2 regions of the Polaromonas sp. P3_A5 genome follow, and region 2 is predicted to be linked to the other one. Evidence: riboswitches for the same ligand, from Rfam matches in the RefSeq annotation. Region 2 holds a riboswitch; the other holds the start of a gene.
What was found. A riboswitch is a leader RNA that binds a small molecule or an ion and turns the genes downstream of it on or off. The one in region 2 is predicted to bind glycine.
Positions count from the first base shown of each region.

Region 1: another riboswitch for glycine. It lies ahead of AC1DU8_RS00130 (D-amino acid dehydrogenase); the one in region 2 lies ahead of gcvT (glycine cleavage system aminomethyltransferase GcvT).

Region 1 is NZ_JBFUGF010000001.1:14,343-29,056, reverse strand. Features, by position in the region: gene AC1DU8_RS00180 (hypothetical protein) at 121-990, opposite strand; gene AC1DU8_RS00175 (DUF1801 domain-containing protein) at 1,011-1,391, opposite strand; gene AC1DU8_RS00170 (CBS domain-containing protein) at 1,441-2,448, opposite strand; gene AC1DU8_RS00165 (gamma-glutamylcyclotransferase family protein) at 2,477-2,992, opposite strand; gene AC1DU8_RS00160 (DUF2513 domain-containing protein) at 3,079-3,456, opposite strand; gene AC1DU8_RS00155 (CaiB/BaiF CoA transferase family protein) at 3,644-4,876, shown strand; gene AC1DU8_RS00150 (amidohydrolase family protein) at 4,926-5,981, shown strand; gene AC1DU8_RS00145 (alpha/beta fold hydrolase) at 6,004-6,738, shown strand; gene AC1DU8_RS00140 (thioredoxin domain-containing protein) at 6,735-7,217, shown strand; gene AC1DU8_RS00135 (GrpB family protein) at 7,415-7,957, shown strand; glycine riboswitch at 8,060-8,148, shown strand; gene AC1DU8_RS00130 (D-amino acid dehydrogenase) at 8,368-9,681, shown strand; gene AC1DU8_RS00125 (DUF1737 domain-containing protein) at 9,775-9,981, shown strand; gene AC1DU8_RS00120 (DinB family protein) at 9,981-10,496, shown strand; gene phnD (phosphate/phosphite/phosphonate ABC transporter substrate-binding protein) at 10,787-11,758, shown strand; gene AC1DU8_RS00110 (response regulator) at 11,996-14,401, opposite strand; gene AC1DU8_RS00105 (sensor histidine kinase) at 14,398-14,714, opposite strand, start outside.
Region 2 is NZ_JBFUGF010000001.1:1,278,702-1,293,415, reverse strand. Features, by position in the region: gene denD (D-erythronate dehydrogenase) at 1-508, shown strand, start outside; gene AC1DU8_RS06260 (TRAP transporter substrate-binding protein) at 601-1,572, shown strand; gene AC1DU8_RS06255 (TRAP transporter small permease) at 1,684-2,178, shown strand; gene AC1DU8_RS06250 (TRAP transporter large permease) at 2,381-3,658, shown strand; gene AC1DU8_RS06245 (hypothetical protein) at 3,731-4,300, shown strand; glycine riboswitch at 4,328-4,443, shown strand; glycine riboswitch at 4,465-4,568, shown strand; gene gcvT (glycine cleavage system aminomethyltransferase GcvT) at 4,624-5,784, shown strand; gene gcvH (glycine cleavage system protein GcvH) at 5,839-6,204, shown strand; gene gcvP (aminomethyl-transferring glycine dehydrogenase) at 6,263-9,157, shown strand; gene AC1DU8_RS06225 (sulfite exporter TauE/SafE family protein) at 9,159-9,914, shown strand; gene AC1DU8_RS06220 (transglutaminase-like domain-containing protein) at 9,926-10,693, opposite strand; gene AC1DU8_RS06215 (mannitol dehydrogenase family protein) at 10,866-12,014, opposite strand; gene AC1DU8_RS06210 (zinc-binding alcohol dehydrogenase family protein) at 12,028-13,038, opposite strand; gene AC1DU8_RS06205 (L-rhamnose mutarotase) at 13,061-13,390, opposite strand; gene AC1DU8_RS06200 (aldo/keto reductase) at 13,523-14,530, opposite strand; gene AC1DU8_RS06195 (ABC transporter substrate-binding protein) at 14,581-14,714, opposite strand, start outside.

The sequences.
Region 1 (14,714 bases), 1.3 Mb from region 2:
GGGAACCGGGCAAAGCAAAACGCATACATGTTCCACTTTGCTTCCCAATATTGGAGTTGAGCCATGCGCTGCTAACGCCGCGGGGTGGCAGCTTTCAGTAGCGTTACGCGTAGAGGTATGTCATCGATCGTTTACAGCCAACACCCATTGGACGCCACTGAGGTCCCTAAAGATACTCATTGAAATCAGAGAGAAAAACAATCGATATCTTTCCGTATCTAGCTCTACATAGTTTTGAAGCTCGCGCCTGTATGCGCCTCCAAGGAAGGCGCTCTCCCCGGCAGCGACTCGGACACTTTTTGCAAATCGAACCATAAACTCTTCGTTTTTCGAGGCTTGCAGATCTTCGAGTTGTTCCAGATTCTTCAGCAAATCAAACGACTCAAGTCGTTCTGGCTCACTACACGCGATTGAATGAGTTCCGGCCTTGGTATATGTGTTTCTGTGATGTCCAGTCAGCTCTGAGGCTTTTCTGAAATTCGTGTTTTCAATAAGACATCCGTTAATCTTGGCATCAACCAGATCGTTGACGTCCACCAATGCCGGCGAAGCATAGAGAATGAGTGCTTGGGAACCGAACTTTGCATCGATGTGCTCAAGCAAGGCCTGCTGCTCTTTGTAAACGTCGTACCTGAAATATTTCTGATTCCAGTGACTCCATTCAGAACCAAGCTTAGTAGTAATTAGCTCCGGTCTCTTGTACTGAAATAGGAGGTTTGCCTTGATACGAGGGATGTTCCGAATCTCTTGCCCCAGGTGATGCTCCATTTCGTCGGCGATGTCGCGTAGGTCCACACCTCCAAACGGCGGACGAAAGAAGAACGGGTGCCCCAGGCGCCGCCAAAGCCATCGATTTCGAGAGAAACCTGAAGCGTCTGCACCCATTCCGCCCTCTTGAACCTGACCAAATGGGAAGTAAACCACCGCCCTCCGGTCAAGCTCGTTATTGAAGTAACTCTCGAAAGTCTTCTCTTCGTAGCGTGGTTGCATTCTTGGAGTCCAGAGCGTTATTAGAGCTTGGTGGGGTCGCCGAGCATCTTGTTAAGCCGTACCGCTTCTTTGACAAGACGGCCCGACAAGGTGACGTTGACCTCCTCACCCTCATGAAACTCTCTCGTCGCCATTTCGTACTTGCCGCCGGGTTTTAACAACGGGTCTATCTCGCGAAGGCGTTGACCCCGCCAGAAGCCGAACAGCACGCGGGTTTCTTCAGCGCGGATCAACAGCACCGGCCCGTTCGACAAATAGACCAGGTGGCCCCACTTGATGACTTCATCCAGCGCGACGCCGCCCAGGACGGCGGCCCGTAGTTGCTCGACGGTGGCACGCTGCCAGCCGGACAGGGCAGTCACATATGCATCAGGGCTAGCGGCTGGAAGAGTCTTCTTCATCATGGCAAGTCCTAGGCCGTGCTTGTAGATTGAACAAGTGATCCTCCCATTAAGTAACGCCAACATCTCTTAAGCGCTTTAAGAAGTGAGCGAACTCGCGTAGAAACCTCAGATCGTCGTCTTCTAAGCCATCAGGATCAAAGTGCATGACGTCATTCCTAATGTCTCTCACGCGATTGAGGTGCGCGACGAAAGTTACTCTGTCAATTTCGATTTTGAGTTTTTTCCAATTTTTATCGCTCTCAACAAGCCGGATATATTCGCCAAATGTCAGATCTGCTGGAGTATCAATTTGACGGCCATCGTCACCTGGTGCTTTAGCAGCTATAAGCTCAACCTGCGTAAATTTGCCATGCAGCAATCGTCGAACTCCGTTCTCGATCTCACCTACAAGCAAGAAGGGCTCGGCGAGCAGGCGAAACTGCTCATTCAAATCGCTCGCTGTAACGATTCCGCAGATAGTCTTATCGTGAGCTTGAACAAGAACGTAATCGTTCGCAGCCACGACATATATCGCAGAAAACAATGGCTCAGCCGCGCTAAGTATCCTAGGCTCTTCCATGCAATCCTTAGCAGTGGCGATGGGCTTCTTAAGCGCTAACCTCATCCCAATCGTCTTCCAACTGACCACGCCCTTGACATCTCGTGGTCCAGTCATCACAGGAAGCTGCGAGAAGTCATTAGTCATCATCAACGTCGTTATCTGCTGCACTGAGGAATCAGGCGTAACACTGATCGGAGCCCGGTTTGCTGACGCCAGACTGCGAATCCTGTAAGTAGGATCTGATGCGGAGTCGTCTGCTACTCCCTGTGGACCTTGAACCTCGAGAGGTGCCTTCACAAACGCCACCTGGCCGTCGATATAGGCCCATTCAAAGTCCGGCGATGTTGTCAGGCCATGCCGCCTAAGAGCGTTGCGAATAAGACGGACGACGCGATATCCGCGCCGCTCCGCACCAAACCAAAGTAAGAAAGCCCGCACCGACTCTTTGGGCGGCGCTACGCCTCTCTTTAGTTGGTCGACGATCGCTGTAAGTTTTTCTTCGGCTTGAGCCATTGGTAACTCCTAGGTCTACGGCTGCGATTCAAAACTCTTGAGCTAAATCTGGATTGTTTGCAATTACCTGGGACACCACGTATCTGCGGTACTCTTCTGGAATGTTGTGTTCCTTCATGCCCTCTAAGATGTGCTGGACGTATTTCCTTGAGGTTTTTATATCGGACTTACGGTCTTTGACAACGTAAGTCAACGCCTCGACCTTCGATCCATCAACTTTTTGCAGCTGGATTGCCTGACGAATGTAGTTGGTACCCTCGCCTTCTATTGCATCCATTGATCGCCTGTTGAGCGTCTTCGCAGACTCTCGGGAGATAAGAAAATCAGGAATCTCATAGAGCACGCCAAATATGCATTGGCCGCTCTCGCTTGAAGCAATGTCAGCGGCCGCGCAATTATTTGTTTTGCTGAATACAGTGAATGCAAACTCGAAAAGATCTACGGACTGAGCAATACAGATTACTTTCGCGTCACCAGCTAATCTATCCGGGCTATTAAGGCGAGCGCTACACATGTTCGAGCCATACTGAAAAACGAGTGCCATCGATTCACTCCAATACACATATGATTTTTAATGCCTAAATCGACCGAAATACAAACGTGGCGTTGCATATTTTCGGTACGCAGCCATCAGCCCCCGAGTGCACCTTTCATCAGCGCTGCGGCTGCATCTTTCGCCACGGACTTCACGAGTTCAAATGTCATGGACACACCTTGCTCCGTAAACAGCTTTTTCGTCTTTGCCCACACTGTGTCACTTCTAATCGAATCCAGAAACTCATGCCCTTCCCAGGTAAGCCTCTGACCAAAAAAGTCTTTCACTTCTGGGCCCATCGTTTTCACCATCTGGCCGTTAACAAGACCCGCTTCTATAAGAAGGCTCATGTGGTATGAGATTTCTGACGCACGTTCTTCCGGGAATTGGGAAAGCTGAACCATTTCCGTAGGGAGACTGCACTCCTCTACTTTGGATAGAAGCTCGCGAATAGTTTCCCAGTTTCTTTTCATGGCAACTCCTGAGTTGTGGCCGCGCGCGCTTCTTCTAGCGAGCCGTTGGCAGTTTGACTATGGCAGCTTAGCCTAGGCAAGCAGTTCGGCCCATCCTCCAATCGGAGGGCTTTACGGCATTGAAAAGCTGCTCATATCCCGGCGTCCTGCGATCAGCGTAGCCCCAAGCAAAGTGCAAAATGGCGACATGAACTCCCTATCCGGCATCCGCATCCTCGACCTCTCCCGCGTACTCGCGGGCCCCTGGTGTACGCAGACACTCGCCGACCTGGGGGCCGACGTCATCAAGATTGAACGCCCCGGCACGGGTGACGACACCCGCACCTGGGGGCCGCCGTTTTTGAAGGATGCGCAGGGTGCGGACACCGAGGCGGCTTATTACCTGGGGACCAACCGTAACAAGCGCTCCGTCACCTGCGACATCGCACAGCCTGCGGGCCAGGCGCTGGTGCGTGAGCTGGCTGCGCATTGCGATGTGTTTGTGGAGAACTTCAAGGTTGGGGACATGGCGCGTTATGGGCTGGACTATGCGTCGCTGAAGGCCATTAACCCGCGCCTCGTGTACTGCTCGGTCACGGGCTTTGGCCAGAACGGGCCTTATGCCGACCGCGCGGGGTATGACTATGCGATCCAGGGCATGGGCGGGTTGATGAGCGTGACCGGCGAGCGTGACGACCTGGGGGGCGGGCCGCAGAAGGTGGGAGTGGCGGTGGCGGATTTGATGACGGGCATGTATGCGACGGTGGCAATACTCGCCGCGCTGCGCCATGCCGAGAAAACCGGCGAGGGCCAGCAGGTGGACATGGCGCTGCTGGATACGCAGGTGGCCATGCTGGCCAACCTGGGCGCAAACTATCTGGTGAGCGGCAAGGCGCCGGGCCGGGCGGGCAATGCGCACCAGAACATCGTGCCTTACCAGGTGTTTGAAGTGGCCCCGGCCGCGGATGGCAGCAAAGATCACTTAATCCTCGCGGTGGGCAATGACTCGCAGTATGCGAAGTTCTGTGCGGTGGCCAACATTCCGGAGCTGGCGACCAACCAGCTTTTTGCGAAGAACCGCGACCGCGTGCAGAACCGCGGCCAGCTGGTGCCGATCCTGGAAGCCGTGATGAAGACGCGCAGCAAGGCCGACTGGCTGGGAGCGCTGGAGGCGGCAAAAGTGCCGTGCGGTGCGATCAACAGCCTGGCAGAGGTGTTTGCCGACCCGCAGATTGAGGCGCGCAAGATGGTGACGGAGTGGAAGCACCCGGTGAAGGATGATTTGAAACTGGTCTCCAGCCCCATCCGCATGAGCGCAACACCGGTGCGGACCGATTTACCGCCGCCGCTGCTGGGTCAGCACACGGATGAAGTGCTGCGCGAGCTGCTGAACTATTCCGAAACGAAACTGTCCGAGTTGAAGGACGGCAAGACGATTTGACCGGCGGGCAAGCCTGCCCGGCATTCACCCACACAGGAGAACGCTTCGCATGATGATTCGACGCCGCATGATCACCACCATGCTGGGCCTGCCCCTTGGCGCCGCCTTGCCCGGGCTGGGTCATGCCCAGGCCATGGCCGACTTCGGGGTGCTGAAAGCCGGGTATGCGCAGCGCCTGAAGAAAATCCTTGCGGCAGGCGAGCTGCCTTATGTGGACATCGAGAGCTCCTGCAACCCCGGCAAGCTGGACATCGATTTCGTGGCGAAGAACATGGACGGGCTCAACATTGGCCTGATGGCTCTGTCGGCGGACATAGGCCAGGGCGAGTTTAAAAAGGGCGTGCGCTTCAACGCCCTGTCGGAGAAACTGGTTTCAGCCTATCCGGACCGTTTTATCCCCGTGGGGAACGGCGGCCAGCCGCCGGCGCTGACGGAGGCGCCCACCGAATTCATGGACGGCCAGGAGGCGGCCATCGAGAAACGGCAAATCATGTGCCTGGGCGAGTATGAGTTTCGCCACTACCCGTCGCCACGGCAGGTCAAACACGGCATGGGGGACGACCGCGATGTCCAGATCCCCATTGACGGCCCCGTAGGCCACCGCGTCTTCGCGCTGAGCGAAAGAACCGGCGTCGCTTTCCAGATCCACTATGAAATCGAGGACGACTTGCTGACGCCGCTGGAGGCCATGCTGGCGCAGTACCCCAGGGCCAAAGTGGTCTGGTGCCATCTGGCGCAAATCCGCTACATCGAGCGGGCCACGCGTTACAACGCGGCGTATGTGGACGGCCTGATACGGCGCTTCGCCAACCTGCATTTCGACACGGCTTTCGGCGACTCCGCTTCAATCTATCCCCTGAGCAACCAGCGGCATGCGCGCGTCTGGGGCAGCGACGGCGGGCTGGCCCGTGAATGGCGCGACTTGATAGTCGCCCATCCGAAACGCTTTCTGTCGGCGCTAGATCTGGGCGGAGACCGGATGGACCGCATGGTGTCCTATGACCAGAAGCACCGCTATTTCCTGCAGCAGCTGCCGGAGAATGTCCGGCATCAGGTCGCGTACCGCAATGCCTGGTCGCTGCTGTTTGGCGAAGAATTTGCCTGAAGAAACACACGGAGGTAAAGCGATGAAACACAATTTTGTTCTGGTGCACGGCGCCTGGCACGGCGGCTGGTGCTGGCGGCGGGTGGCGCAGGCGCTGCAGCTGGACCACCACAAGGTGTTCACGCCGACACTGACCGGCCTGGGCGAACGCGCCCATTTGCTTTCACCCACGATCAACCTCGACACGCACATCAACGACGTGATCAACCTGATTGAGGCGGAAGAGTTGCACGAGGTGACGCTCGCGGTGCATTCCTATGCCGGCATGATCGGCACGGCTGTCACTGACCGCATGCCCGACCGCATCAAGCACCTGGTGTATGTGGATGCGGTGGTGCCCAAGCCCGGCGAGAGCTGGAGCAGCACGCAGGCCAGCGCCACGCAGCAGCAGCGCATGGCGGCGGCGCAGGCTTCACCCAGCTTCAGCTTTCCGGCGCCCGACCCGGAGGTGTTCGGCCTGCACGATGCCGACCGCGAATGGGTCAAGCGCCGGCAGACGCCGCACCCCGGCAACACCTACCAGGCACCGCTGCACTTTGATATGCAGCGCGTAGCCGCCGTGCCGCGCACTTTTGTGAATTGCACCGAGCCCGCATTGGCCACGATTGAACCCAGCCGGCTGCGCGTGAAGGACGCAAAGTTCTGGGACGGTGCATGGCTGCCGAATTCGCGCGTGGTCGAAATCAAAACCGGCCATGACCCCATGATCAGCGAACCGGCTGCGCTGACGAAGATTTTGCTGGAAAGCGCTGAATGAGCCAGGTGGCCCGCCGCCAGTTCACAGCCGCGCTGGCAGCCGGGCTGGCCGTGCCCCAGCTTGCGCTGGCCAAAGACACGGCCTTGCCTGTGCCGGCCTCTTTGCCGGCTGCCGCTGGAATCGCCGCCCTTAAAAATGAGCCGCTGGTGCTGCTGGTCAGCCTGCCCGGCTGCCCATTCTGCGAGCTGGTACGGCGCAACTACCTGCTGCCAGGGCAACGAGACGGCAGCCTGCACGCCTGGCAGCTCAACATCAGCGACCGCACGACACCGCTGACCGGCTTTGACGGCCAGGTGACGACAGCCGCCGCGCAAGTCGCGGCATGGAAAGCCGGTTTCACCCCCACGGTGCTGTTTCTGGGCCCGGCCGGGCAAGACCTGGCGGAACGGCTGGTTGGCCTGGCGTCTGTCGACTTTTATGGCGCCTACCTGGAAGAGCGGCTGACGCAGGCGCGCAAAGCTGTGCTGGCGCTCAGGTAAATGAAATGCAGACCGCCCCATTCGCAGCCGTGGGGATTTCTGGTTGCTATTGTTTTGATAGCTGCTCGCGCAATCACTGATTGGGCAAATGGCCTTTTTCATGCTTAAAACCGCCCCAAAAATAGCCCCGCAAAGGATTCTGGCGTGTCGCACAGCGTTTTTTGCCCCTGCACAACAACCTGCCAGCCGTCACGCGCATGACTGACCAGGAATCGCTGCTTGCCGCTATCCACGAGGAAGTGGTCTTGCAGGCCTACAACCCAGCCTGGCCCCAGCAGTTTGTGGCTGAGCGGGACCGCCTGCTTGCGCTCTCCCCTCAGCTGCCGGCCCGCCTGATCGACATCCAGCACATCGGCAGCACAGCCGTGCCCGGCCTGGCGGCCAAACCGGTGATCGACATGCTGGCCGGTGTGGAATCCATGGCGGCGGCCGAGGCGCTTCTGGCGCCGCTGTGCGCCAACGGTTACACGACCTCCGCTGAATTCAATGCCTCGCTGACCGACCGTAAATGGCTGATGCGCTGGACAGAAGGGCGGCGCACGCATCATCTGCACCTGGTGGTTCACGGCGGCGAGGTGTGGGCGCAGCGCCTGCGTTTTCGCGACGCCCTGCGTTCGGACCCGGCGCTGGCGGCGCGCTATGCCGCGCTCAAGGCGGAACTGGCGGCCAGGCACCCGGGTGACCGCGAGGCCTATACCGATGCCAAAGCCGCGTTTGTGCAGGCGGCCAGCGAAGGCTGAGCCTCCCTGCTTCCTACTATTAAGCCGCTGAATCAACCCGCTAGACCTGTACTGAACGCCGCATTCACGCTTGGCAAAACAGGCTTCGGTGGTAAATTCAAACCCGTTCAAGCAGGAGAGCGCTGCCCCAAAGGCAGCCACCGAAGGCGCAAACTTCCATAATCGCTCAGGTCCCGTACTGCCCGGAACACACAGCCGTCTGGAGAGACGCCGCACGCAAGGTGCAGCGCACCGAAGGAGCAAAGCCGAAGCCCCAAGCAACGGCTGAATCTCTCAGGTAACAAGGACAGTGGAAGCGGCCGCAAGCATGTGATGGCTTGGCGGTTGCCACGATTCTTCCGATTCAACAGCAACCCCTGGCACGGCGCTTGCGCTACTGCAATGTTCTGCTTGAATGAAAAGGAATCGCCATGAAAGTCATGGTTTTGGGTGCGGGTGTCACGGGGATCACCACGGCCTGGTATTTGGCGCAACGCGGCCATGAAGTCACGGTGGTGGAGCGCCGCAACGCGGCCGCGATGGAAACCAGCTTTGCCAACGGCGGGCAAATATCGGTGAGCCACGCGGAGCCCTGGGCCAACCCGGGCGCGCCGCTGAAAGTGCTGCAATGGCTGGCGCGTGAAGACGCACCGCTGCTCTTCAGGCTGCGCGCCGATGTGAACCAGTGGCTGTGGGGGCTGGAGTTTTTGCGCAACTGCACGCCCGCGCGCACGGCACAAAACATCAAGCAGATCGTGAACCTGGGCATGTACAGCCGCGGCGCGCTGCAAAAACTGCGCGCCGAGCTGGGCCTGCTGTACAACGCGCAGACCAAGGGCATCCTGCACTTCTACACCAGCCAGGCCGAGTACGATGCGGCGCAGGAGCCCGCGCGCATCATGCGCGAGCACGGCTGCGAACTCGACATGAAGACGGCCGACGAGTGTGTGGCGATTGAGCCCGCGCTGGCGCAATGCCGCGGCAGCATCGTGGGCGGCAGCATGACACCCAGCGATGAATCGGGTGACGCCCGCGCGTTTACCGCCGCGCTGGCGGCGCGCTGCGAGCAGGCCGGTGTGAAATTTTTGTACAACACCACGGTGCTGGGCCTGGACGCTGCAGAGGGGCAGCTGAACGGCGTGCAGGTGGCGATGGGCAGCGGCGAGGCCGGCGGCAAGGTCGAGATGCTGAAAGCCGACGCGTATGTGATGTGCCTGGGCGCCTTCAGCGCGCAGTGGGCCAAGGTGCTGGGGCAAAGCCTGCGCATCTACCCGGCCAAGGGTTATTCGGTCACACTGCCCGTGATCAACGAGGCGGCGTCGTACCAGGTCAGCCTGACGGATGACGAGTACAAGCTGGTGTTCTCGCGTTTTGGCAACCGCTTGCGCATTGCCGGCACGGCCGAGCTCAACGGCTACAACACCGAGCTGAACCTGGTGCGCTGCAACGCCATCGTGCGCCGTGTGAAGCAGCTCTTTCCCGACATGACGGACGGCGAGGGCGCGCAGTTCTGGACAGGCCTGCGGCCGGCCACGCCGAGCAATGTGCCTTACATCGGCAAAAGCAAGGCCTCCAATGTCTTTCTCAACACGGGCCACGGCACACTGGGCTGGACGCATGCCTGCGGCTCGGGCGCGGCGATTGCGGACATCGTGAGCGGGCGCGTGCCGGAAGTCGACTTTGCGTTTACCGGGATGCCGGCACCGGGGCGTGTGATGGCATTGCCGGGGATGGCGAAGGCCTGAGCAAGGCCTGAAAAGGGGGTCTGAAGCACGGCGTCCTGCAGCAGGTGGGCGGAAACGGTAATATCGCCCTCCGTTCATCAGCCGCTTGCCGCCATGACATCACCCGCCACCACGCCCCCCGACGGTCTTCCCACCTACAGGCTCCTTACCGGCCCTGATGACGCGAGCTTTTGCCGCCGCGTGAGCGAGGCGCTGGCGCTGGGTTACGAGCTTTACGGCTCGCCGGCGGCGACCTTTAATGGCGAGAACGTGATCGTGGCGCAGGCGGTGCTGTGGCCTTCGCTGCGCAAGGCCGGCTGATGAGCAGTGCCCTGCCCCTGAACCCCGCAACGCTCCAGGCCATGGCGGATTTTCCGCGCCATCTGGAACAGTTTTACGATGCGATTCCTGAAAGCCACAAGGGTTGGACGCCGCCGTCGTGGGAAGGCATTCCGAGCGAACACTTCACGGCCCTCGCGCAGATCTGCCACGTGCGGGACATCGAGATCGACGGCTACCACGTGCGATTTCAGCGCACCTTGTCGGAAACCAATCCCGTGCTGGAATCACTGGACGGCTATGTACTGGAAAAGGAACGCGACTACGCGGCTGCTGATGCGCAGGAAGTCTTCGCGGCGTTTCGGGCAGCACGCACCCGGACGATGGCCATGCTGTCGGGCATCACGCCCGAACAACTGGGCCGCACGGCGGAATTCGAAGGTTACGGCGCCCTCACGTTGCGCAGCCTGGTGCATTACCTGTGCAGCCATGACCAGCAACACCTGGCCGGTCTGCAATGGCTGCTCGGGAAAATCGACGCCTCCCTCGCCGCTTGAGGCCTTCACCCCCCTGTCGCACAGCACGGGCATCCTGAGGCGCAGTATTGGCCGCCTCCCAGGCGCTTACAGGTTGCCAGGGCCGTCTTTTCAATGAAAAAACAACAGCCTCTGAAGCAGATACGCTGATTTATGTCACGAAGGTATTCATTCGAATGTAACAAAAAGTTCGTTTTGACGCGCCGTCATGCACACTGATTGGGTTGGGAGCGCGGTTTGTGTATAGCCAGCGGCATACAAACCTGCATTCCTGCGTATCGGTTTTTTCATAGACAACTGGAGTGATCAACATGAAGTTTTATCTGCGCCATGCAGCAATATTGGCCAGCGCCGCCTGCGCCCTGGGTTCGGCAACAGCCCAGACCGACGAGGCGAAGCCTGCACGCAAGGCAAAAGCAGCGGCCGCCACCCCCGCGCCCGCGCCCGAAAAATATTCCGGCCCTCGCGAAAAAATGGTCGTGGCCATGCCCAAGACCTATGGCAAGAGCGAAACCATGGCCTTGTGGGGCGACTACTTCAGCCACCTGTCACGCTGCGGAAACATCGACCTGCAAAACGCGCAAGGCGAATCGATGGACAAGACCAGCAACATCGACATCCTCGGTGAAAAAGAGCTGATTGAAGGTATCTCGGCCGGCAAGGTCCAGCTGGCACAGGTCAACCCCGGCCTGGCTGCGCAGTTGGTCACCGCCGGCCAGCCGGCGCCGTTTGGCGTTCCGGGCAACAAGGCCACGGGCCTGCGCAACTCCTACAAACTGATTCTGATCACCCGCATCGACAGCCCGTACAGGGAACCGAAGGACCTGATCGGCAAGAAAATCGCGCACACCACGCCAACCTCGAACTCGGGCAACCTCGCGCCGCGCGCGCTGTTCCCGGCGCTGGGCCTGACGCCGGACAAGGACTACGAAGTCGTGTTCTCCAACGGCCACGAGCGCTCCGTCACGGGCGTGATGCATGGTTTTTATCCGGCCGCAGCCGTGGCCAGCGATTTGTACCAGCGCATGGTCGTCAAGGGCGACGTCAAAGGCTCGAGCATCCGCACGCTCTGGGAAAGCCCGCCCTTCATGACGGAAACCTGGACCATGAGCAAGGACGTTTCGCCCGAACTGCAGGCACGCGTGAAGAAATGCTCGTTCAGCTACAGCTTCTCACCCACACTGAAAAAGCAGCTGCCCGGCAACGACACCTTCCTGCCCATCAACTTTGATCGCGACTTCGCGACGGTGATGCAGGTCTACCGCGCCAGTCAAAAGAAGTAGAGCCCCCACGGTCGCTCACTTCGTGTAGCTCCCTGCCCCCCGAGGGGGCCGCCCGCCTGTGGCCCGGCAAAGCCGGTTCCACGGCTCGAGCTGGCCTGAAGATTCTGTGAGTACGCCAGTGATGGAGGTATTTCACCAGCAGGGGCCGCGGGACTGGCTTTGCCAGACCGCAGGCGCCGCCCCCTGGAAGGGGGGAACAGGCTACACGCAGTGAGCCTGGACGGGGGTGAGTCTATTTCAGGCACTCAAAGGTGGGTGAACCGTTCCCCAGAGGCTTTCATCGAGCACCCGCTGCAGGGTCCGAATCAGCTGCTCGTTGGAAGTGTGTGCTTTCACCAGCACCGCCTCCGCACGCTGGCTTTGCTTCGGCTCCACATCGTGCGCGGAAAACACGACCACTGGCGGCACGATGTCGAGCGCTTCAATGGTGTCCAGCAGTCCCCAGCCCGAGCCGTCTTTCAACGTCAGGTCAAGCAGCACCAGGTCATAGCGGCGGCGCGCCAGCTGGTCGCGTGCCTCGCGCAGCGTGGCGGCAAATTCAAAGGTGGCAAAGTCCTGGGCAATGGCCGCGGCAATGCGCTGGATATCGAGGTCGTCCTCGACGTGCAAAATGCGCGGCCGGCCTTCGGCCATGTTACCGATGGCACGGTGCAAACTGAGGATCAGGAGGTTCTCATCGATGGGTTTTTCCAGCCATGTTGAAACCGCCAGGGGCTGGGTATTGAACTCGAGCTCGCCTTCTTCAGCATTGGCCGAGACCACCACGATCGGCAGGTCTTTCGTCGCCTCTTCGCGGCGCAGTGCACGAATCAGGCTGATGCCGTCCTGGTCGGGCAGGTTCAGGTCGACCGTCATGGCAGCGTAGGGCATCAGCATGACTTGCTCCAGCGCCTGCCCTGCGCTGTGCACCATGTCCGAGTCAAAGCCGCCTTTATCAAGCATCAGGTTGATCAGGCGGGCAATGTCGGGATCGTCTTCGCAGACCAGGATGAGCGGCCTGGTCGCTGCCCCGGACCTGATGCTGGTTTGAATCGGCGCCGGCACCGCCTCGGGCAGCTCAAAGAAGAAAACAGTTCCGACGCCGGTTTCCGTCGTGAACCCGATTTGGCCGCCCATCCGCTCCACGATGGCGCGCGAGATGTTCAGGCCCAGGCCCGTACCACCCATTTTTCGGGTGTCCGATGTGTCGGCTTGCGAGAATTTCTGAAAGATGCGCTTTCGGAACTCTTCGGGAATGCCGGGGCCGCTGTCGGCGACTTCCACCCGGACCCTGCCGTTCTTGCACAGCAGCCGGACTTCCACGCAGGACTGGGCCGGCGCGAATTTCACGGCGTTGGACAACAGGTTGGTAATGACCTGGGTCAGCCTGTCGCTGTCGACGCTGACCCTTACCGCTTCTGCCGGTGCGTCCAGAACCAGCTTGACGTTGTGCTGGCCTGCGAAGCCTTCGTTGGCCGTCAGGGCTTGCGTCAGCAGAGGCTGCAGTTCCATCTGCTGGAAGTCAAAACGCATTTTTCCGGATTCAATTTTTTCGCTGTCCAGAATGTCGTTGATCAACCTGATGAGCCGTTCGCAATTGTTGGTGGCGATGCCGACCAGGTTTTTGGCCATGGCCGGCAGCTCCCCGGCCACGCCGCCGGCGATCAGGCCCAGGGAGCCGCGAATGGAGGTCAGCGGGGTGCGCAACTCATGACTGACGGTAGAGACGAACTCACTCTTCATGCGGTCAATGCGCTTGAGTTCGGTCACGTCGGTGCCCAGCGAGAAAAAGCCGACCACCTTGCCTTCGTCCTCGTTTTCGCCGTAGCGTGGAAAGTACTGCATGACGTAGTCGCGCAGCTGGCCATCTGACGTGACCTGCGTGCGATCGTATTGCGCCGCGTAACCGGCGAGCGCTTCTTCAATCTTGCCCCGCTCTTTTTCGTGGAGCTCGTCGCCCATCAGTTCGCGCATGGTCTTGCCGTGGATCTGGCCGTGCTTCAGGCCAAGAACTTCTTCGTAGGCAAGGTTATGGAACTGAAAGCGCTGTTCGGCGTCGATATAGGCAATCAAGGCGGGCACACTGTCCGTGATCTGGCGCAGTTGTGATTCGCTGTCATGCAAGGCGCGGGTGCGCTCCTGCACGGCTTCCTCCAGGCCGCTCACCTGCGCTGCCGCCTGCTGCGCCAGCTCCCATTTTGTGGTCAGCATTCTTGCCAGCTGGCTGACTTCAACCGGATCAAACGGTTTTTTCAGAATCAGGAGACGATCCCGGGCTTCCAGCCGCGCGAACACATCTTCCCAGGCATGGTCGGAGTAGGCGGTGCAGATGACGATCTGTACCTTTGGATCAACGCGCCAGAGCCGTTCGATGGTCTCCACACCATCCCAGCCCGGCGGCATGCGCATGTCCACAAAGGCCATGGCATAGGGCCGCCCGGCCCGAACGGAGACCTCGACCTTGTCCAGACCCTCACGTCCCTGGTAGGCCGAGTCCAGCTCAAAGCCATCATCGGATACCGGTGCGGCGTCGCCAAACAACAGGGCTTCGGCATCGTCCAGGTCATGCGCAACCGGCCTGGACGCAAGAATTTTCCGGAAGTCTTCGTGGATGGACGGCATGTCGTCGATCAGCAAAATGCGCCGGTTCTGCAGTTGAGTCATGGCTGGCTCCTGTGTTTTTTCGCATCAGCCGGGCTTTCATCGGGCGAGTGTTGCCGCACAGGCGATGGAATGGTGAAGAAAAATGTGGCACCTTGCCCCACCGCCCCTTCGGCCCAGATACGACCGCCGTGACGGGAAATGATCCGGTGAGCGCTTGCCAGCCCGATTCCCATCCCTGCAAACTCACCCGGTGAATGCAGGCGCTGGAAGGTACCGAACAATTTGTCCGCGTACGTCATGTCAAACCCGACGCCGTTATCACGGACAAAATAGACCGTACTTTCGTTGTCGGGGTGCTGCGCCCCAACCCAGA
Region 2 (14,714 bases):
TTACGCGCGCAAGGGTTTCATACGCGGGCGCAACGTACGCCTGATGACCGTGAGCGTACGGCCCGGAAAACCCAACGGTGCGGCATCGAGCTTTCTCAGCGGCATGATCCGGGAACCCCTGGCGGGGATCAGGGCGCAGTGCCCTGTGCCGCCCGAAACGGCCGTGGCTCTTGCGTCACCTGGCCGTACGGTTGAGGGATTGATTCGCGCTGCGCAAGCCAGCGACACCGAATGGGGTGCCCGCACAGCCGTCAACCTGCCGGCCCTCAAGACCACGGTCGGCGAAATGGCGCTGGCGTTGGCCCGGGTGGCCGGCAAAGATGCGGCGGATTTGATCGACTGGGTGTACGACCCTGTCATCGCAGGAATCGTGGGCAACTGGCCGGCCAATATCGACGCAGCACGCGCGCGGTCGCTGGGCCTGCTGCCTGACAGTGATTTTGAAAGCATCATCGCGGCGTACTTAAGCGAAAACCCGCGCACAACCGCTGGTGCATCGCGGCAATAATGCGTGTGCTTATGGTCGGAAAATCCTGATGCGGGACCGGCCCCAGTCGTCCACAGGATTCCCGGCCCGATCACCCAACGGAGACAAACAACATGAAGCTTTCAAAACTGATTATCGGTATGACGCTCGCAGCGGGATTCATGGCGTCTGCAAATGCACAGACCACCATGAAGATCAGCATTTCCACGGCCCAGAATTCGCATCAGGGCATTGCCATCGACACCTTTGCCAAAGAAGTCGAGAAACGCACAGCAGGCCGCTACAGGGTCCAGACCTTCTACAACGGAGCCCTGGGCGGCGAACGCGAATCCATCGAGGCCGTGCAGCTGGGCACCCAGGAGCTGGCCCTCTCCTCCACCGGCCCCGTACCCAACTTTGTCCCCGAGACCAAGATCCTCGACGTTCCCTTCCTGTTCCGGGACAAGGCGCACGCACGCGCCGTGCTGGACGGCCCCATCGGCCAGAATCTCCTGACCAAATTCGATGCCAAGGGCTTTAAGGCGCTGGCCTGGGCCGAGAACGGCTTTCGCCACATGACCAACAGCAAGCGGGATGTGAAAGTTCCGGAGGACCTGAAGGGACTGAAGATGCGCACCATGGAAAATCCGGTGCACATCGCCGCCTACAAAGGCCTTGGCATCATCACCACGCCCATGGCCTTTCCCGAAGTGTTCACGGCGCTGCAGCAAGGCACGGTCGACGGCCAGGAAAATCCCCTGTCTGTGATCATGTCCGCCAAGTTCGACCAGGTGCAAAAGCACCTTTCACTGACCGGTCACGTTTATTCACCCTGTATTTTTGTCATGAACAAGGCAGCTTTCGACAAGCTCAGTGCTGGCGACAAGACGGCATTCATTGACGCTGCCAAGGAAGCGACCAAGGCGAACCGGGCCCGCGTGGACCAGGACGATGCCAACGGTGTAGCCGAGCTGCGCAGCAAAGGCATGACCGTGATCGAAAACGTCGACAAGGCGAAGTTCGTGGCAACGCTGGCGCCAGTCAACGCCGAATTTGAAAAGCAGTTCGGCAAAGCCAACATCGACGCGATCAGGAACTACAAGTAAACCGTACCGCAGCTATTTTGCTACTTTTTTTGTAGCTACTTGCGCCCGCCACCATTGGTCTGCGGGCGTTTTCATTGAAATTTTCAATTCTCCTCATGTATCGGCGCATCCATGAAACAAGTATTTCTCCAACTTGAACGGTGGACCACCGGCTTCTCCATGCTGGTGGCCTGCGTGATGCTGGTCATCGCATCGGGGCTCGGCGTGTTCCAGATCCTGACGCGTTTTGTCTTCGAGCAGCCTGCAGAGTGGAGTGAAATTCTGATCCGCCTCAGCCTGATCTGGATGGTCTTTATGGGAATTCCCACGGCTTTCCGCCAGGGCGCCATGGTCAGCGTGGATGTGCTCTATCGCTGGAGCCCACCTCGCATCCGGCGGGTGCTGGACTGGCTGGTCTGCCTCGCCGCCCTGTTCCTCGTCGCAGTCATCGTCTGGTGGGGCTGGGACTATTCCCTTCGCGGGCGTGTGCAGTCCATGGCCGGCCTTGAATCCATTTCCATGTTTTGGGGCTATGTGGCCATGCCTGTCGGCGGCATGTTCTGCGTGATCGGCATCATCGGCAACCTGATCGACCCACAGCGGAATGAATTGGAAACCGCACAATGAGAACAAAAACTGGATTTCACCTTCAAGCAGGGGCCGCGGAACCGGCTTTGCCGGGCCGCAGGCGCGGCCCCAGAGGGGCTGGAGCCCGCGGCTCCAAGCCTGCCTGCGCAGGCTTGGACGGGCGACAGAGGCGAAGCGTCTCGCGAGCCGCGGCCTGCAAGGCCTCGCGCATTACACGAAGTGAAAAGCGTGGGGGCCAAGTATGACCGCGGTAATGATTTCCACCATGGTGCTGTGCTTTGCACTCACCGTTTCCGTGGCCGTTTCCATCGGCCTGGCGTCCATCTTCGGTATCCAGGCGTCCAACGCCAACATGCTGATTTCAGTCAAGGAGATGTTCTCCTCGATCAACAAGTTTCCGCTGGCCGCGATCCCCTTCTTCATCCTGGCCGGCAACCTGATGGAAACCGGCGGCATCTCGCGCCGCCTGGTCGAGTTCGCCAAAAGCATTGTGGGCGGCGTCCAGGGCGGCCTGCCCATGACCTGCGTGCTGACCTGCATGATTTTTGCGGCCGTGTCGGGCTCTTCTGTGGCCACTACTTTCGCCATAGGCGCCATCCTGATCCCGGCGCTCATCAAGCACGGCTACCCCACCGCCTACGCCGCAGCCCTGCAGGCCACCAGCGCAGAACTGGGCGTGATCATTCCGCCATCCATCCCCATGATTCTTTACGGCGTGAGCGCCGAGGTCTCGATCGGAGAACTCTTCATCGCCGGCTTCGGCCCGGGGCTTTTGATCGGCTGCGCGCTGATGCTGTTCGTGCACCTGTACTGCCGCTGGAAGGGCTGGGGCAAGCACGACGGCGACGGCCGCCTGAGCTTTGGCAAGGCGACCTGGCAGGCCAGCTGGGCGCTGCTGATGCCGGTGATTATTCTGGGCGGCATTTACGGCGGGATTTTCACGCCGACCGAGGCGTCGGCGGTGGCGGTGTTTTATGCGCTGGTCGTCGGCACCGTGATCTACCGCGAAATCAAGCCGGCCGACCTGTACGTCATCCTGCGCAAATCGGTGCTCTCCAGCGCCGTGATCATGTTCATCATCGCCAATGCCGGGTTGTTCGCCTTTCTGATCACCCGGGCCGGCGTGCCGGACGCCATAGGCCATTGGCTGGAAGCAGTGCTGCAATCGCCCGCCCTCTTCCTGCTCGGCGTTAACGCGGCGCTGTTCATCATCGGCATGTTCATTGAAACCAGCGCCGCCATCATTGTTCTGGCACCCATCCTGGCGCCAGTGGCTGTGCATTTCGGCATCGATCCGGTGCACTTCGGGCTGGTGATGGTGGTCAATCTTGCCCTGGGCATGATCACACCGCCTTTCGGCGTGAACCTGTTCGCGGCCTGCACCGTCGCCAGGATATCGCTGGACCGCATCGTGACCCACCTGATCCCCTTTGTGCTCGTCATCCTGGCTTGCCTGATGGTGGTCACTTACGTCCCGCAGCTGTCGCTGGCTCTGCGGGATCTCGTCTACGCAAAATAGCTTTTCGGACGGGATTCACGAGGCTGTCATTTTCAGCAGCCATGCTCGGGGTTTCATTTCAGGATGAAATCCATGCAGCTCCACAAAACCGACCGCGCCCGTGCCGAGCTCAAGCCCGGCGTGAGAACGCTAGGCCAGCGCGAGCGCACCCTGCTGCTGATGGCCGACGGCAGCAAGTCGGCCCAGGACTTCCGCCCGCTGTTTGAGGGCGACGGCGAAGCCATTGCCCTGCGCCTTTTGCGCGACGGCTTTCTGGAAGCCCATCCCGGCAAGACGTCCGCGCCGGCAAAAAACCCTGCGCCTGCACCCGCCCAAACACTCACGCCGGCGCAGTTACAGAACTTTCCCAGCCCCGAAACCACCCAGGCCATTCAGGTCTCTGCCGATCAATTTGAAGGCAAGCGCTCGCTTGCCACAACCCGGATGTTCCTGTTCGACATCTGCGAACGCATGTTCGCCCGGCGCAACCCGGAGATGGCCGAGCGCTTTCGCGAAGCGCTGCGCAATGCCAAAGACCGCGAGACCATGCTCAGCGCCTCGCGCGAAATGATCGAGGAAATCGAAAAAATCGCGGGCCACGAGCGCGCCGACTCCATCAGCGAGCGCATCGCCATGCTGCTGCCGCAGCACCAGGCCGCCTGATCGAGCCGACAGCGGCTTCCGTTACACTCAGCGGTGTCAGGAGAGAGTTTTCCTCGCGAAAACCGCCGAAGGCGCACGAGCACCCTGGGGGCACCCCCCTTGAGTAGCACTGAACGCTCAGGCAAAAGGACTGGCAACCGCCCTGCGGCGCACCACGCGGCAAGGCGTTCCCTACTGGAGAGAGGCCGCCTTTCACGGGCAGCCCACCGAAGGAGCAAGCCTGCATCGCCGGGTGAATCTCTCAGGTAAAGTGGACAGCAGGGGCAGCCCATGGATTGAGAACAAGTTCTTGCCATGACCGTGTTTGCCCCCTGGAGAATGCCTTGTCCGATTCGTCCACCTCTTCCGCCGCCCCCGAAACCTTGTTGAAAACGCCCCTGCATGACCTGCATGTGGAGCTTGGCGCGCGCATGGTGCCTTTTGCGGGCTATTCGATGCCGGTGCAGTACCCCGCGGGCCTGATGGCGGAACACCACCACACACGCCAGGCTGCCGGCCTTTTTGACGTGTCCCACATGGGCCAGCTACGCCTGGTGGGTGCTGATGCCGCAGTCGCGCTGGAATCCCTGATACCCGTTGATGTGATCGACCTGCCCGCCGGCAAGCAGCGCTACGGCCTGCTGTTGAACGACGACGGCGGCATCATCGACGACCTGATGTTCTTCAACCGCGACTACGCCAACGGCGGCGACCTCTTTGTCATCGTCAACGGCGCCTGCAAGGTCGGCGACATTGCACACATCCAGGCAAAGATCGGCTCGCGCTGCGAAGTCATCCCCATGCCGGAAATGGCGCTGATGGCGCTGCAGGGCCCACAGGCCGTCACTGCCTTGCAGCGCCTGGCGCCCGGTGTCGAAAAACTCGTATTCATGACCGGCGGCCGCTTCAGCGTGGCCGGCTGCGACTGCTTCATCACCCGCAGCGGCTACACCGGTGAAGATGGCTTTGAAGTCTCGGTGCCTGCTTCGCAAGCTGACGCACTCGCACGCGCGCTGCTCGCGCAACCTGAAGTCAAACCCATCGGCCTGGGCGCGCGCAATTCGCTGCGGCTGGAAGCGGGCCTGTGCCTCTATGGCAACGACATTGACACCACCACCACGCCGGTGGAGGCCAACCTCAACTGGGCCATGCAAAAGATCCGCCGCACCGGCGGCGCACGTGCCGGCGGCTTTCCGGGTGCGGACAAAATCCTGGCCCAACTGGCAGACCCCGCCCTACTCACCCGCAAGCGTATCGGCCTGGTGGCGCTGGAGCGCGTCCCTGTACGCGACCACACCGAACTGCAAAGCACCGACGGCATGGCTATCGGCGAAGTCACCAGCGGTTTGTTGGGCCCCACCATCAACCAGCCCGTCGCCATGGGTTACATCAAACCTGAGTTCGCTGCGCTGGGCACACGCGTGAACGCCATCGTGCGCGGCAAGCCGGTGCCCATGGAAGTGGCCGCCATGCCTTTCGTTCCCGCCCGCTACTACCGCGGTTAAGCACCAGATCAAGCTCCCCGTTTTATTCACCCCACTCAACCCCTGGAGAACCTCATGACCGTCAAATACACCGAAGACCACGAATGGGTCAAGATTGAAGGCAACGTCGCCACCGTCGGCATCACCGTGCATGCGCAGGATGCGCTGGGCGATGTGGTGTTTGTGGACCTGCCGGCTGTCGGCACCACCTTCGCCCAGAAAGAAACCGCCGGTGTTGTCGAATCCGTCAAGGCCGCGGCCGACGTGTATATGCCCTTGAGTGGCGAAGTCACCGAAATCAACGAAGCCCTAAGAGACGACCCATCTCTCGCTAACAGCGACCCGATGGGCGCCGGCTGGTTTTTCAAAGTCAAGCTGTCCGACCCAACGCAGCTTGACGCGCTGATGGACGAAACCCGCTACACCGCCTTCGCTGCCTGATTTTCTGACCGATTCTTTTTTCTGACTCCTGGCTGCCAAGCCTGACACGGGACCCGACATGTTGATGCAATCCGCCAAGCCCTTGGGCGATCTTGAAAACCCTGCCGAATTCATCGCCCGCCACATCGGCATCGATGACGCCGACGAAGTCCACATGCTCAGCATCGTGGGCTCGGCCTCGCGCCGCGCGCTGGTGGAAGGCATTGTTCCACGCTCGATTGCACGCAGCACCGCCATGGCCATCCCGGCCCCCGTCACGGAGGCGGCCGCGCTCAAGCAGCTCAAAGCCATCGCGGCCAAGAACCAGGTGTTCAAGAACTTCATTGGCCAAGGCTACTACGGCACCTACACGCCGGGCGTGATCCTGCGCAACATCCTCGAGAACCCCGCCTGGTACACGGCCTACACGCCCTACCAGGCTGAGATTTCGCAGGGCCGCATGGAAGCGCTGATCAACTTCCAGACCATGGTCTGCGACCTGACCGGCATGCCGATCGCCAACGCCTCCATGCTCGACGAAGCCACCGCCGCCGCCGAAGCCATGACCCTGGCCAAGCGCAGCGTGAAAAGCAAAAGCAATGTCTTCATCGTCGCAGGCGACTGCCACCCGCAAACAATTGAGGTGATCCAGACCCGCGCAAAGCCCTTGGGCATCGAGGTGAAGGTCAGCACGGCAGCCGTCACGGTGCCGCAACTGATGGCCGAAGGCAATTACTTCGGCGTGCTGGCGCAATACCCCGCCACCACAGGCAGCATCCATGACCTGCGCCCGCTGGCCGGCCAGGCGCATGTCGATGGCGCAGCCCTCTGCGTTGCGGCCGACCTGCTGGCGCTCACGCTGCTGGCCCCGCCCGGTGAATGGGATGCCGACATCGTGCTCGGCAACACCCAGCGCTTCGGCATGCCCATGGGCAACGGGGGGCCGCACGCGGCTTACCTTGCCTGCCGCGACGAATTCAAGCGCTCGCTGCCCGGCCGCCTGGTCGGCGTGACCATCGACAGCCACGGCAACCCGACCTACCGCCTGGCGCTGCAAACCCGTGAGCAACACATCCGCCGCGAGAAAGCCACCTCCAACATCTGCACCGCGCAGGTGCTGCCAGCCGTCATCGCCAGCATGTACGCGGTCTACCACGGCCCGCAAGGCCTCAAGCGCATCGCCGAGCGTGTGGCGGCCTATACGGCCATCTTCGTGCAGGGTCTCAAAGAGCTGGGCTATGAAATCACCAACACAGGCGCCTTCGATTCCGTCACGGTGAAGACGGGTGACGCTACCAATTTGATAGCTGACCGCGCACGTTCGGCGGGCGCCAACCTGCGTTTTCGCTTGAATAATCACCTGGGCGTGTCGCTGGACGAGACCACCAGCCGCAAGGACATCGAACTGCTCTGGTCCTTCTTCGCCAGGCCCGGCCAGACCGTACCCGTGGTCAGCGCTTTCGAAAAGGGCATCGAGTCGCTGATCCCCGCCGGCCTGCGCCGCACCAGCGCCTTCCTGTCGCACCCGGTGTTCAACACCCACCACTCCGAAACCGGCATGCTGCGCTACATCCGCATGCTGAGCGACAAAGATCTCGCACTGGACCGCAGCATGATTCCGCTGGGCAGCTGCACCATGAAGCTCAATGCCACCAGCGAGATGATTCCCATCACCTGGCCGGAGTTCGCCAACATTCACCCCTTCGCACCCGCAGACCAGCTGCAGGGCTATGCGGAACTCGACAAGCAGTTGCGCGACTGGCTGTGCCAAGCCACGGGTTATGCAGGCATCAGCCTGCAGCCTAACGCCGGCTCGCAAGGCGAGTACGCGGGCCTGCTGGTCATCAAGGCCTTTCATGAAGCCAAAGGCCAGGGTCATCGCAACATCTGCCTGATCCCTTCGTCGGCTCACGGCACCAACCCGGCCAGCGCCCAGATGGTGGGCATGACCGTCGTCGTGACCGCCTGCGACGCGCTGGGCAATGTCGACATGGCCGACCTCAAGGCCAAGTGCGAACAGCACAGCGCCAACCTCGCCTGCGTGATGATCACCTACCCCAGCACGCATGGCGTGTTCGAAACCCAGGTAAAAGAGCTCTGCGCCATGGTGCACAGCCACGGCGGACGCGTTTACGTGGACGGCGCCAACATGAACGCACTGGTGGGCGTGGCCGCGCCGGGCGAGTTCGGCGGCGACGTGAGCCACCTGAACCTGCACAAAACCTTTTGCATCCCGCACGGCGGCGGCGGCCCGGGCGTTGGCCCGGTGTGCGTGGTGGCTGACCTGGTGCCTTACCTGCCCGGCCATGCCACGGCCGGCATTCCCGTCAACGGCGTGGGGGCGGTTTCTGCGGCCCCCCTGGGTAACGCAGCGGTGTTGCCCATCAGCTGGATGTACTGCCGCATGATGGGACCAGAAGGGTTGACGCAGGCGACTGAAGTCGCCATCCTGAGCGCCAACTACATCAGCTCGCGCCTCAAGGACCACTACCCCACGCTATACGCCAGCGAGAATGGCCATGTCGCGCATGAATGCATTCTCGATCTGCGCCCGCTCAAGGAAACCAGCGGCGTCACCGCCGAAGACGTGGCCAAGCGCCTGATGGACTACGGCTTTCACGCGCCCACATTGAGCTTCCCTGTGCCCGGCACCCTGATGGTCGAGCCGACCGAAAGCGAAACCCTGGCCGAGCTGGACCGTTTCATCGACGCGATGATCGCCATCCGCGAAGAGATCCGAAAAATCGAAGCTGGCCAATGGCCGCAAGACAACAACCCGCTCAAGCATGCGCCGCACACCGCGGCCAGCCTGATGGGCGCTGACTGGGACCGCCCTTACTCCCGCGAAACCGGCGCCTTCCCATTGGCCTCGCTCAAGCAGGTCAAATACTGGCCGCCGGTGGGCCGCGTCGACAACGTTTACGGCGACCGCAACCTTTTTTGCAGCTGCGTGCCCGTGAGTGATTACGCCTGAGTTGGACGCTCACATCATCCTGATCGTCGCGGGGGCGGCGGCAGCGGGGTTTGTCCAGGGCCTGTCGGGTTTTGGCTTCAGCCTTGTCGCCATGTCTTTCTGGGCCTGGGCTATAGACCCGAAGCTGGCGGCTGTCATGGCGGTGTTCGGCGGCCTGACGGGCCAGGTCATGGCGGCCTTTACGGTCAGCCGCACAACTGACTGGAAGCGCCTGCTGCCGTTTCTGGCCGGCGGCCTGCTGGGGCTCCCGCTGGGTTTGCTGTTGTTGCCGCAACTTGACGTCCAGCTCTTCAAGCTGTTTCTCGGCATGCTGCTGGCGCTATGGTGCCCGGCCATGCTTTTTTCGGGCAAGCTCCCGCGCATTCACCATGGGGGCCGCGTCGCCGACGGCACGATTGGCGTTGCCGGTGGTTTCATGGGGGCCTTGGGTGGTTTCAGCGGTGTGATTCCGACACTGTGGTGCACCCTGCGCGGCTACGAAAAGAGTGCCCAGCGCGCCGTCATCCAGAACTTCAATCTGGCCGTGCTGACCGTCACCATGGCCAGCTATGTTGCCGCCGGCCTGGTCACGCGCGAAACGCTGCCCATGCTGGCCATCGTGGCGCCTGCTGCGCTCATTTGCGCCTGGCTGGGCGGGCGTGTTTACACGGGCATCAGCGACCTGGCCTTTCGCAGACTGGTGCTGAGCCTGCTGACCTGCTCCGGCGTGGCGATGCTGGTGTCATCCGTGCCGGAGTTGCTGCGGCGGATGGGCTAGGGCCTGTCATTTCAATAAAAACGCGAGCCGGCCCGCAGCTCACGAATGGCCCGAATCATGGTCGGAGCCAGCGCATTCCATTGCAAGGCCCGCAGTGATCGACGGTAACGCAGCCCGCTGCCCCCGAGGGATGCCGACACCAGTTCCAGAGGATCGCTCACCACGCACAGAAGCCGCGTGAGCATGGGGTCCTGCTCGGTAGGCACACCGCCGAGGAAGGCGTCGTTCTTTCCGTCCCACAGAAGCTGGGCATTGATGTGGATACCCCAGCCGCACTCCCAGCCGTTCGCTTTCAGGCGTTCGAGCGCCGCAGCCACGTATTCGGCATCGAAGATGTAGGTGTCGGTGCGCACCCAACGGCCCAGCCAGAACTCCGCCAGCGGCCGCGCCGCCGGCGTGGCCCGCGGGATCAGGCCGCGAAGCATCTCGCCGCGCATCTCCATGTAGCGCACACGGGCCGGGATGCCGGCGGAGCGCATCAGCGCGATCAGCAGCGTCACCTTGTCGTCACCGTCGCCTCCGCGCGCCTCAAGTACGTCGCGGGCGGTCGGGTACTGCAGCTTGATCCGCTTGGTATAAGGCAGGCGCTTGACGAAGCGATAGATAGCCAGTGCCTTGTCCCGGTCGGTGCGGCACAGCTGGACAATCGAGCGAGCCTTCAGGCGCAGCTTGGTGTCGTCCAGGTCCAGCAGGGGCGTTGTGCCAAGCCAGTCCTGCGGCCGGTCGCTGGCTCTTTGATGCAGCCGGCGGGGCGAATCGAATTGTGCGGCAAGTGCCACCATGGAACCACCGACGGAGTGAATGGTTTACGCATCGTAACCCCGGAGGCGCAATTGCGGCGAATTTCCGTTCCACGCCCGGGCGCTGAGGGACTGGCCCCTGGCATGAGGGCTCGCGGCGTCGGATGTTGCGCCGCAGCATGTCATCAAACGCAGGTGACCAGCCGGTGGTTCAGGCACCAGTGCCCAGGGTGCTTCCGGTTTCAGCTAACGCATTGCGCAGCTGGGTCTGTGCGATGGGCAGTTGCAGCGCCACGGCGCGCTCTAGCACGGGTGCCAGGCGGCGCAGCTTCTTCTGCGCGTGGTCCTTGGCAATGTCGGCCAGACGGTGTTCCAGAAACGGGTTGAGCAGGCGGTCGCGCAATTCCACCAGGTAGGCGTGGGCCTCGGGGCCTGTGCCCTCGGCGTCAAATACCGGCAGCACCTCGTCGGCCCACACGGCCTCCAGCGGGGTGCGCAGCGCCGGGGTGTGCATGGCCTGCATCACGGTCATGTCAGCAGCACCGCCCAGCAGCTGCCAGCGTTCGGCCAATATCGTGTGGCCCAGGTTCAGCAGCCAGAGCTTGCGTTGCTCGAAGGGGGCCAGTGCATCCGTCACCACCATGGCCGGGTGGCTGCAAGGAAGCACCATGCGCGGCTGGCGTTCGATGGCCCACAGCGCATAGGGCTCGGCCACTGCACCGGCGGGTTCCAGCGGAGACGACACGATGCGGTCCACCAGTGAATTGACCCACACGCAGTGCTCCCGCACATAGCGAAGGAAGGCGGGCGTAACGCCCCAGCTCTGTGCCAGCGTGGATACCAGGTTGCGCAGCGTGTCCCCGTTGCGGTTGACCAGTTCGCAGGGGTACAGCGTCAGGGGAGCCTCCGGCTGCTGCTGCCAGCGGTGGTGCAGAAGCGCCACCAGCTTGGCCGGGTAGCTGCGCGGCGGCGGCGTCGTCGTCGGGCTACGCAGCAGCGCCGCGGTGTCGGAGTCGTCCAGTGCATAGCCCATGTCCGCGGTGTTGGAGATGATGACCTGCACGGTGGTAGCCATGGCATCGCGCAACAGTGTCCAGTCGCGGCGGGCATGCCAGACGGCCTGTACTGCGTTCACTTGCACGGTTTCCTCGATACGCCGGCCATGTTGCATGCCGCGCAATTCGACGCGGTAGCCATGTGCCAGTGCCGCGGCGCGCGCGCTGCTCTGCGGGCTGTCTGTGCTCTGCACCACGGTTATGCCGCCCAGCGCCTGGCCCTGGGCCAGGGCCTCGGACACAAACAGGTCCGCATGCGCCTGCAGAAAGCGCCCGGTGCCAAACTGGAGGATGGGCGTGCTCACGTGGAGACTCCGGTCAGCATTCGATCAGCGCCTTGACGACGCCCTGCGTGGGGTCCAGCAGGGTGGCGAACTGGGCGGGTACATCGGCCAGGGCCATGCGATGAGTGTTGAGTGCTGCGGTGGGGATTTTGCCGCCCCGCATCGCCTCAAGCACCGTTTCGAAGTCTTCCATGGTGGCATTGCGGCTGCCCAGCAGCGTCGCTTCGCGTTTATGAAACTCCGGATCGGCGAACGTAATATTGTCCAGCACTATCGACACCAACACATACTTGCCGCCATGGGCAATGAACTGGAAGCCGCGCTCCATGGCCCTTGCGTTGCCCGTGGCGTCAAAAACGACATCGTAAAAATCTCCATCGGTCAGTGCGCGCAGCTCGTCCAGGTCGTTGTCACCTATCACAACACCCGCATGCGCCCCCAGGTGTTGTTTGCAGAATTCCACCCGCTCCTTTCGCGTGTCCAGCGCTGTGACCTGACCACCACGCAGGCCGGCGAATAGCAAGGCAGCCATGCCGATGGGGCCCGTCCCTACCACCAGTACACGCTGGCCGGGCTGCACGTCGGCGCGACGTACAGCGTGGGCACCAATAGCCAGAAATTCCAGCATGGCGGCCTGGTCCAGTGAGACACCCTCTGCCTTGCGCACAAACTGCGCGGGTACGTTGAGATACTCTGTGAAGGCGCCGTCGCGGTGCACGCCCAGCACCTGGATGTGGACGCAGCAGTTGGTCTTGCCCTGGCGGCAGGCTACACACCGGCCGCACGACAGGTAAGGCATGACGAAGACGCTGTCGCCGGCCTGAAGGGGGCCGTCCGCTGGAGCTTCCTCTACGGTACCCGCGATCTCGTGGCCCATGACGCGTGGATAGGCCAGGAAGGGTTGCTTGCCGGTGAAGATGTGCAGATCTGTGCCGCACACCCCCACGCGGCGGATGCGCAGCAGCACATCGCCTTCATTGCGGATGGGCATGGCCCCTTCGACCGTGCGCAGCACGCCGGGAGTTTCGCAAATGACTGTCAGCATAGATGTCCTTGGGTGGAAGTGGTTAGTCAATGTGGAATACGGATTCCATGGCGGCCCAGTGCTCGCCTGGGCCGCGGGTTTGAAGGGGGCGTTGGCAGGGGCCGCAGAGGGTCCACCAACGCTGCGTCTCAGCATCAGCGGCGATAGCGGCCATGTCCGCGTCAAAGTCCCGGCCGTGGTATTCCCAGTAGCCGAACAGCAGGTTTTCCGGCTCTCGCAGAAAAATGCTGTAGTTGCGCACCTGCGATTGGTGAATGCGCTGCAGCACAGCGGGCCAGACGGCCGCGTGCAGCCGCTTGTACTCGGCGATGTGCCGGGGGTCGATACCAATGACCCATCCCATTCGTTGCATGTCAATTTCCGTCTATATGTTGGCCAAGGTGGTAAAGGCGGCGCGCATTGCCGCCAAAGATGACGGCCAGTGGCCAGTGCGGTTTGCCAGATTCCAGAAATGCGGGTGCGCGTCGATCAGCATGGGGCTTCCTCAGACTGGTACCGGCGCATCGGGATGCAGCAGGCCGCGGCTGCGCAGGGCCTGCCACAGCGTGGCGGGAATGGGCGTCTCCAGCCAGGCGACGTTCTGTTGCAGCTGGGTTGCGGTGCGGGTGCCGGTGACGCAGCTCACCACCGCAGGGTGCGCCAGTGGAAACTGCAGTGCGGCGGCCTGCAGGGGCACGCCGAATTCCTCGCAAGCCAGCGCCAAGGCTTGCACGCGCGCCACCACGGCGGGCGGGGCTTCCGCATAATTGAATTTGGTGTTGCCCGCCAGGACGCCGGAGTTGAACGGCGCGGCCACCACGATGGCGTTGCCGCGGCGCATGCAGTCGCCCAGAAAGGGGGTGATGCAGTCCTGCTCCAGCAGGGTGTAGCGCCCGGCCAGCATGGTGCAGTCCAGGTCGAACTCCTGCATGCTGTCCATCACCACCTGCCATTCGTTCACGCCCAGGCCCACTGCCTTGGTGGCACCGCTTGCGCGCAATTCGTCCAGCGCGCGGAAGCCGCCCCCCGTGGTCAATTGTTGCCAGTAATGCGCATGCTGTTCGCCGTGGGTGTCGCGGCCGATGTCGTGTACGTACAGGATGTCGATGTGGGCCAGACCCAACCGTTGCTGGCTGTCCTCGAATGAGCGCATCACGCCGCTGTAGCTGTAGTCATACTGCGGGCGAAACGGGTAGGGGTTGGCCCATCCGCCATCGCCAGCAGTCACACTGGCATCAGGACGCAGCAGGCGGCCCACTTTGGTGCTGACTACATATTCGTGCCGGGGGCAGTCGGCCAGCTGGGCGCCCAGGCGGTGCTCGGAGCGGGTGTAGCCGTAGTAGGGTGCCGTGTCGAAATAGCGCACGCCGGCCGCCCAGGCGTTCGCAAAGACCTCCTCTACCTCGCGGGCGCTGGTGGCACGGTACAGGCCCCCCATTTGCGAACAGCCGAGGCCCAGGGCTGTCAGCCGCAGGTCCACGCGGGGAAGGAGTTTCAGATCCGTGGTGTGCATATGCCCATCCTCCGGCAGCCGGTGCCGGAGGGTCCTTGGGTTGGAACGGTTTAGTAGAGAACGTTCTTGGCTGCGGGCGTGTCGATGTTTTTCTTGGTCACCATCAACACACCGGTATCGCGGAAGGCGGGCACTTTCTTGCCTGCCACGATTTCCGCCACCGTCTTTACGCCGAGGTTGCCCA